Regions from separate parts of the Streptomyces sp. NPDC022552 genome, predicted to be linked through region 1. Evidence: predicted binding sites of a transcription regulator. Region 1 holds the regulator's gene; the other holds the start of a gene.
The links. The regulator HrcA, encoded in region 1, represses chaperone genes, less so after heat shock. The targets are predictions, from matches to a motif close to TTNGCACTCNGNNNNNCNGAGTGCNAA.
Positions count from the first base shown of each region.

Region 2: the regulator HrcA is predicted to act here: its motif matches at 2,547-2,573, upstream of groES (co-chaperone GroES).

Region 1 covers NZ_JBVHGJ010000002.1:193,253-197,106, reverse strand. The annotation lists gene dnaJ (molecular chaperone DnaJ) at 132-1,271, opposite strand; gene hrcA (heat-inducible transcriptional repressor HrcA) at 1,272-2,291, opposite strand; gene ACZ3OF_RS05720 (MBL fold metallo-hydrolase) at 2,445-3,176, shown strand; gene ACZ3OF_RS05715 (DUF3097 domain-containing protein) at 3,187-3,854, shown strand, end outside.
Region 2 covers NZ_JBVHGJ010000003.1:571,765-575,618, reverse strand. The annotation lists gene ACZ3OF_RS12390 (hypothetical protein) at 1-14, shown strand, start outside; gene ACZ3OF_RS12385 (THUMP-like domain-containing protein) at 29-1,213, opposite strand; gene ACZ3OF_RS12380 (polysaccharide deacetylase family protein) at 1,324-2,241, shown strand; gene ACZ3OF_RS12375 (hypothetical protein) at 2,238-2,459, shown strand; gene groES (co-chaperone GroES) at 2,720-3,028, shown strand; gene groL (chaperonin GroEL) at 3,146-3,854, shown strand, end outside.

The DNA.
Region 1 (3,854 bases):
CGCCCTTCCAGGCATGCCACGCCCAGTCCTACCGGCCGTTGAACGCGTCCTTGAGCCGCGAGAACAGGCCCTGCTGTCCCGGCTGACCGTGCCGACCCGGGGGACAACCCCCGGACCCCCGGCAATCACGCCTACCGGCCGTTGAACGCGTCCTTGAGCCGCGAGAACAGGCCCTGCTGTCCCGGCTGGAACTGACCCGTCGGCCGCTCCTCGCCGCGCAGCTTCGCCAGTTCGCGCAGCAGCCGCTCCTGCTCGGCGTCGAGCTTCGACGGCGTCGTCACCTCGACGTGCACGATCAGGTCGCCACGGCCGCCACCGCGCAGGTGTGTGATGCCGCGCCCGTGCAGCGGGATCGACTGGCCGGACTGGGTGCCCGGGCGGATGTCGACCTCCTCCACCCCGTCGAGCGTCTGCAACGGCACCTTCGTACCGAGCGCACCCGCCGTCATCGGGATGGTGACCGTGCAGTGCAGGTCGTCGCCGCGCCGCTGGAAGGTCTCGTGCGGGACCTCGTGGATCTCGACGTACAGGTCGCCGGCGGGGCCGCCGCCGGGGCCGACCTCGCCCTCGCCCGCGAGCTGGATCCGCGTGCCGTTGTCCACACCGGCCGGGATCTTCACGGTCAGCGTGCGCCGCGAGCGGACCCGGCCGTCGCCCGCGCACTCGGGGCACGGGGTCGGGACGACGGTGCCGAAGCCCTGGCACTGGGGGCAGGGGCGCGAGGTCATGACCTGGCCCAGGAAGGACCGCGTGACCTGCGAGACCTCACCGCGGCCGCGGCACATGTCACAGGTCTGGGCGGACGTGCCGGGGGCGGCGCCCTCACCCGAACAGGTCGTACAGACGACGGCCGTGTCGACCTGGATGTCCTTGGTCGTGCCGAACGCGGCCTCGTTGAGGTCGATCTCCAGCCGGATCATGGCGTCCTGGCCGCGGCGCGTGCGCGAGCGTGGCCCGCGCTGCGACGCCGTACCGAAGAACGCGTCCATGATGTCCGAGAAGTTCCCGAAGCCGCCCTGGCCGAAGCCACCGGCTCCACCGCCGCCGCCGGACGCGGACAGCGGGTCGCCGCCGAGGTCGTAGACCTGCTTCTTCTGCGGGTCCGACAGCACCTCGTAGGCGGCGTTGATCTCCTTGAACCGCTCCTGCGTCTTCGGATCGGGATTGACATCCGGGTGCAGCTCGCGGGCGAGCCGCCGGAATGCCTTCTTGATCTCGTCCTGGGACGCGTCGCGGCGTACGCCGAGTACGGCGTAGTAGTCCGTGGCCACTTACGACTCCGCCAGGATCTGTCCGACGTAACGTGCCACTGCGCGTACCGCTCCCATCGTTCCGGGGTAGTCCATGCGGGTCGGTCCGACCACGCCGAGTTTGGCGACTGCCTCGTCGCCCGAACCGTAGCCGACCGCGACGACGGACGTGGAGGTGAGGCCCTCATGGGCGTTCTCGTGCCCGATCCGTACGGTCATGCCCGAGTCCTTGGCCTCGCCCAGCAGCTTGAGGAGCACGACCTGCTCCTCAAGGGCTTCGAGGACGGGCCTGATCGTGAGGGGGAAGTCATGGCCGAAGCGGGTGAGATTGGCGGTGCCGCCGATCATCAGCCGCTCCTCATGCTCCTCCACCAGGGTTTCGAGCAGGGTCGCGAGCACGGTCGAGACCGTGCCGCGGTCCTCCGTCTCCTCGAAGGACTCCGGAAGATCCTGCACCAGTTGCGGCACGTCCGCGAAACGGCGGCCGACGACCCGGCTGTTGAGCCGGGCGCGCAGGTCCGCGAGCGAGGTCTCGCCGAACGGCGCCGGGCAGTCGATGACGCGCTGCTCCACCCGGCCGGTGTCCGTGATCAGCACGAGCATCAGCCGGGCGGGGGCCAGCGAGAGCAGCTCCACGTGCCGGACCGTCGAGCGGGTCAGCGACGGGTACTGCACGACGGCGACCTGGCGGGTCAGCTGCGCGAGCAGCCGGACCGTACGCCCGACGACGTCGTCGAGGTCGACGGCTCCGTCGAGGAAGTTGTGGATCGCGCGCCGCTCGGGCGTCGACAGCGGCTTGACGCCGGCGAGCCGGTCGACGAAGAGCCGGTAGCCCTTGTCGGTCGGGATGCGTCCGGCGCTGGTGTGAGGCTGGGCGATGTAGCCCTCGTCCTCCAGGACGGCCATGTCGTTGCGCACGGTGGCGGGCGAGACGCCGAGCTTGTGGCGCTCCGTGAGCGCCTTGGAGCCGACCGGCTCCTCCGTCCCGACATAGTCCTGGACGATGGCGCGCAGCACCTCGAGTCTGCGTTCGCTGAGCATCGCGCACACCTCCAGCTGTCGTATCGGTTGCTCCGCATTTGGCACTCGCCCTGTTCGAGTGCCAGGAATCCCCCGGCCAGTGTACGGCGGCGGGCATCGCTCCTGGCAAGGAGGCCGCGTCGGAGGTCGCGTCGTTGCGGATAGCGTCGCGGTATGGATGTCGATTGGGAAGAGTACGGCTGGGAGCGGCTCGGTAACGGGGTGGGGAGGCGGCGGCTGCCGGGCTGGGACGCCACGGTGGGCCTGGTCATGGGCGAGAAGGCCGTCCTCCTGTACGACACGGGCTCGACGCTCGCCGAGGGCGCGGAGCTGCGGGCTCAGGCGGAGGCGCTCACGGGCGGCCGGAGAGTGACGCACATCGCACTGAGCCACCCCCATTTCGATCATGTGCTGGGCACGGCGGTGTTCGCGGGCGCGGAGGTGTTCGGCGCAGTGGGCGTGGACGATCTGCTGCGACGGGAGCGGCACGCGCTGCGGGAGGACGCGGTACGGCACGGGGTGGAGGAGTCGGCGGCGACGGAGGCGGCCGACACGCTCGTGGCGCCGCACCATTCCGTCTCCGGGGAGTGGACGCTCGACCTGGGGGGCCGCCAGGTGCTGCTGGCGAACATCGGCCCGGGCCACACGGCGCACGACCTGGCGCTCTTCGTGCCCGGCGTGCGCGGCGTGCCGGAGATCGTCTTCTGCGGCGATCTGGTGGAGGAGTCGGGAGAGCCCCAGGCGGGCCCGGACGCGCTGCCATCACGCTGGCCGGCGGCCCTGGACCGACTGCTGTCGCTGGGCGGGGAGGACGCGATGTACGTGCCGGGGCACGGGGCGGTGGTGGACGCGGCGTTCGTACGGCGCCAGCGGGATGAGCTGGCACGGCGCTTCTCCGTCGCATAACGTCGCCCAAATGCGCAGCTACAACCCGGACCTGACGCCCCCTTGGAAGCGATCCGCCCCGGTGCCGGAGGTACCGGCGGAGGTGGACCTCGTGGTGGAGGAGGTCTCCACGGGCTTCTGCGGGGCGGTGATCCGCTGCGAGGCGGGCACGGTGACCCTGGAGGACCGCTTCGGCAAGCACCGCGTGTTCCCGATGGAACCGCGGGGCTTCCTGCTGGAGGGCAAGGTGGTGACGCTGGTCCGTCCCGCGGCCGGTCCGACGCGCCCCACTCGTACGGCCTCCGGCTCGGTCGCGGTCCCGGGCGCGCGGGCCCGGGTGGCGCGGGCGGGCCGGATCTACGTGGAGGGCCGGCACGACGCGGAGCTGGTGGAGCGGGTCTGGGGCGACGACCTGCGCATCGAGGGCGTGGTGGTGGAGTACCTGGAGGGCATCGACGACCTCCCGGCGATCGTCGCGGACTTCGCCCCGGCGGCGGACGCGCGGCTGGGCATCCTGGTCGACCACCTGGTGCCGGGCTCCAAGGAGTCGCGCATCGCGGCGCAGGTCTCGTCCCCGGACGTTCTGATCGTGGGCCACCCGTACATCGACGTCTGGGAGGCGGTGAAACCGTCGTCGGTGGGCATCGCGGCATGGCCGGTGATCCCCAGGGGCCAGGACTGGAAGACGGGCGTCTGCCA
Region 2 (3,854 bases), on a different contig from region 1:
GGCTGGTGGCCTAGCCCCGGGGGTGCGTTCAGGCCTTCACCGGGTGGCCGATCAGCATCGTCGGAGCCCCCGCGACCCGGGTCAGGACGACCGTGGCGGCGTTCGGGCCCTTCGGCTTGACGCGGCGGCGGATCTCCTCGGGTTCGACGGCCGAGCCGCGCTTCTTCACCGTGAGCGTGCCGACCTCCCGCTCACGCAGCAGTGCCTTCAACCTCTTCAGATTGAAGGGCAGTTCGTCGGTGATCTCGTACGCCGTGGCATACGGGGTGGGGGTGAGGGTGTCGGCGGTGACGTACGCGATGGTCTCGTCGATCAGACCCCCGTCCAGCTCCTCGGCCACCTCGGCGACCAGATGCGCGCGGATGACCGCGCCGTCCGGCTCGTAGAGGTAACGGCCGACCGGGCGGACCGCCGGATCGGGCAGGCCGCGGCCGGTCAGGCTCGCGCCGGAGGGCAGGAGGGTGGCCCGGCGGGTGCCGGGGGAGGTGCCGAACCACAGGACGGCCTCCTTCACGTCCCCGCCGTCCGAGATCCACTCGGCCTCGGCCTCCTGCGGCACGGCCTCGTGCGGGATGCCGGGGGCGATCTTCAGTGCGGCGTGCGGGGCCGTACGGGCGGCCTCGACCGCCCAGGAGAGCGGCGGCGAGTACGCCTCGGGGTCGAAGATCCGGCCCCTTCCCCCGCGCCGTGCGGGGTCCACGAAGACGGCGTCGTACGGGCTCGTGTCGATCTCGGTCACGTCCGCGCAGCGCACCTCGATCAGATCGGCGAGACCGAGCGCGGCGGCGTTGGCGCGGGCGACCTCGGCCGTCAGCGGGTCGCGGTCCACCGCCAGGACCGCGATCCCGGCCCGGGCGAACGCGAGGGCGTCCCCGCCGATCCCGCCGCACAGGTCGGCCACGCCGCGCACCCCGAGCCCGCGGAGCCGCTCCGCGCGGTACGCCCCGACCGTCGCCCGCGTCGACTGTTCGACGCCGTTGGGCGTGAAGTACATCCGGTACGCGTCCTCGGCGCCGAACTTCGCCACGGCGCGCTGACGCAGCCGCGCCTGCCCCAGCGCCGCCGAGACCAGCTCGGCGGGGTGCTCGCGGCGCAGCCGGGAGGCGACGGCCAGTTCCTGGGCGGGGTCGTAGTCGCGCAGGGCGGCGAGCAGCGTCTGGCCCTCGGGGGAGAGCAGGGCGGTGAAGTCGGCGAGGTCGGTCACCCGTCCCATTGTGGGCCAGCCGGGGGACGGTGGGCGCCGGGGCGGCGGTGTCGGCGGCCCTGGCGGTCCCGGCGCTGACAGGATGCGGCGCCATGCAGCTAGTAAGACAAAAAGAACAGATGCGAACAAAGCGAGCCCTGCGCCTTCGCCGGTCGGTGGGTGCGGCGCTGGTGGTCGCCGCGCTCGGATCGGCCTGTGCGGGCCCCTCCGGCGAGGGCTCCGAGAGCGGACGCAAGGCGCCCGCGCGCCCCGCCGCCGGTCAGCAGCAGCCCGAGGGCGCGGCCGCCGCACTCGACTCGTACGTGGAGAAGGTCCGCGAGCGGCGCGCCGCCCGGGTGCTCGCCGCCAAGAAATGGGGCCTCGAACGGCCGCCCCTGGAGGCCCCGGCGCCGCCTGCCGTGAAGCCGAAGATCACCACGCGCAAGGGCTTCGAGACCGATGGCGAGGGCCTGCCGCCGGTCTTCACCACCGTGCCGACCAAACAGAAGGTCGTCTTCCTGACGATCGACGACGGCGCGGAGAAGGACCCCGAGCTGCTGCGGATGATGAGCGACCTCCAGATCCCCTACAGCGCCTTCCTCAGCGACTACGTCGTCAAGGACGACTACGGGTACTTCGAGAAGATGCGGGACTCCGGCGTCTCCCTGCACAACCACACCCTCAACCACCGCTATCTGCCCGGGCTTTCGTACAAGGCGCAGAAGCGGGAGATCTGCGGGATGCAGGACGTCATCGAGAAGCAGTTCGGCACACGGCCCCCGCTCTTCCGCCCGCCGTACGGCAACTACAACGAGGACACGTTGCGCGCGGCGCAGACGTGCGGGGTGAAGGCGGTCCCGCTCTGGGCCTCGGAGGCCTTCCCGGACCGGATGGAGTGGCGCGAGTGGGACCGGGACCTGCACCCCGGTGACATCGTGCTCACGCACTTCCGGGGCAAGCGGGACTGGAAGGGCTCGATGCCCGACATGATCCGCCGGGTGATGAAGACGATCACGGCCAAGGGGTACGCGGTCGCGAAGCTCGAGGACTACGTGTGAGGCGCGCGCGCCGGCCGGTGGCCGCCGTCGCGCTGGCCGGCGCGCTCCTGGGGGTGACGGGGTGCGCCTCGTCCGTGGACCCGATCGAGCGCCTGGGCCGCAAGGCGGCCGTGCGGGTCGGGGAGGCGGGGGCGGGGGACGGGGCGTTCTCGAGGACGGCGGCCCGCGTCCTCCACACACTGGCCGGGCTCGACGGGAGCCGGCACCCGGGGCCTTGAGGCCGTCGCAACCGCACCTTTGTGCGGAACCATCGGCTCCGAAGCGCCGTTGCCCGTACCGGGACCGAATCGCCACGCGGCACTGTATTGGCACTCCGCTTGACCGAGTGCTAATCGCAGTCATAGTCTCGGCTCTGGCACTCCCCACTGGAGAGTGCCAACACAGCGACGGGCAGGTCCGGCACCCGCGACGACGGATCCACCTGGTCGCCACCTCAGACAGTTAGCCCCGTGAGATCTCCGAAGGGGGAGGTCGGATCGTGACGACCACCAGCTCCAAGGTTGCCATCAAGCCGCTCGAGGACCGCATTGTGGTCCAGCCGCTCGACGCCGAGCAGACCACCGCCTCTGGCCTGGTCATCCCGGACACCGCGAAGGAGAAGCCCCAGGAGGGTGCTGTCCTCGCCGTCGGTCCGGGCCGCTTCGAGAACGGCGAGCGCCTGCCGCTCGACGTCAAGGTCGGCGATGTCGTGCTGTACAGCAAGTACGGCGGCACCGAGGTGAAGTACAACGGCGAGGAGTTCCTCGTCCTCTCGGCTCGCGACGTGCTCGCGATCATCGAGAAGTAATTCACCGAAGTACCTGAAGCACATGCTTTGAGCTGCGCCCCTGACCCCGCACCGGGCGTCCGGGGCGCAGTTCGGTTTCACCAGTTTTTCGACATCCGAGAGGGCTGAATCGCTCCCATGGCGAAGATCCTGAAGTTCGACGAGGACGCCCGTCGCGCCCTTGAGCGCGGCGTCAACAAGCTTGCCGACACGGTGAAGGTGACGATCGGCCCGAAGGGTCGCAACGTCGTCATCGACAAGAAGTTCGGCGCTCCCACCATCACCAACGACGGTGTCACGATCGCCCGCGAGGTCGAGATCGAGGACCCGTACGAGAACCTCGGCGCCCAGCTGGTGAAGGAGGTGGCGACCAAGACCAACGACATCGCGGGTGACGGCACCACCACCGCCACCGTGCTCGCCCAGGCGCTGGTCCGCGAGGGCCTGAAGAACGTCGCCGCCGGTGCTTCCCCGGCCGCCCTGAAGAAGGGCATCGACGCCGCGGTCAAGGCCGTCTCCGACGAGCTGCTCGCGACCGCCCGTCCGATCGAGGACAAGTCGGACATCGCCGCCGTCGCCGCGCTCTCCGCGCAGGACCAGCAGGTCGGCGAGCTCATCGCCGAGGCCATGGACAAGGTCGGCAAGGACGGTGTCATCACCGTCGAGGAGTCCAACACCTTCGGTCTGGAGCTCGACTTCACCGAGGGCATGGCCTTCGACAAGGGCTACCTGTCCCCGTACATGGTCACCGACCAGGAGCGTATGGAGGCCGTCCTCGACGACCCGTACATCCTGATCCACCAGGGCAAGATCTCCTCGATCCAGGACCTCCTGCCGCTCCTCGAGA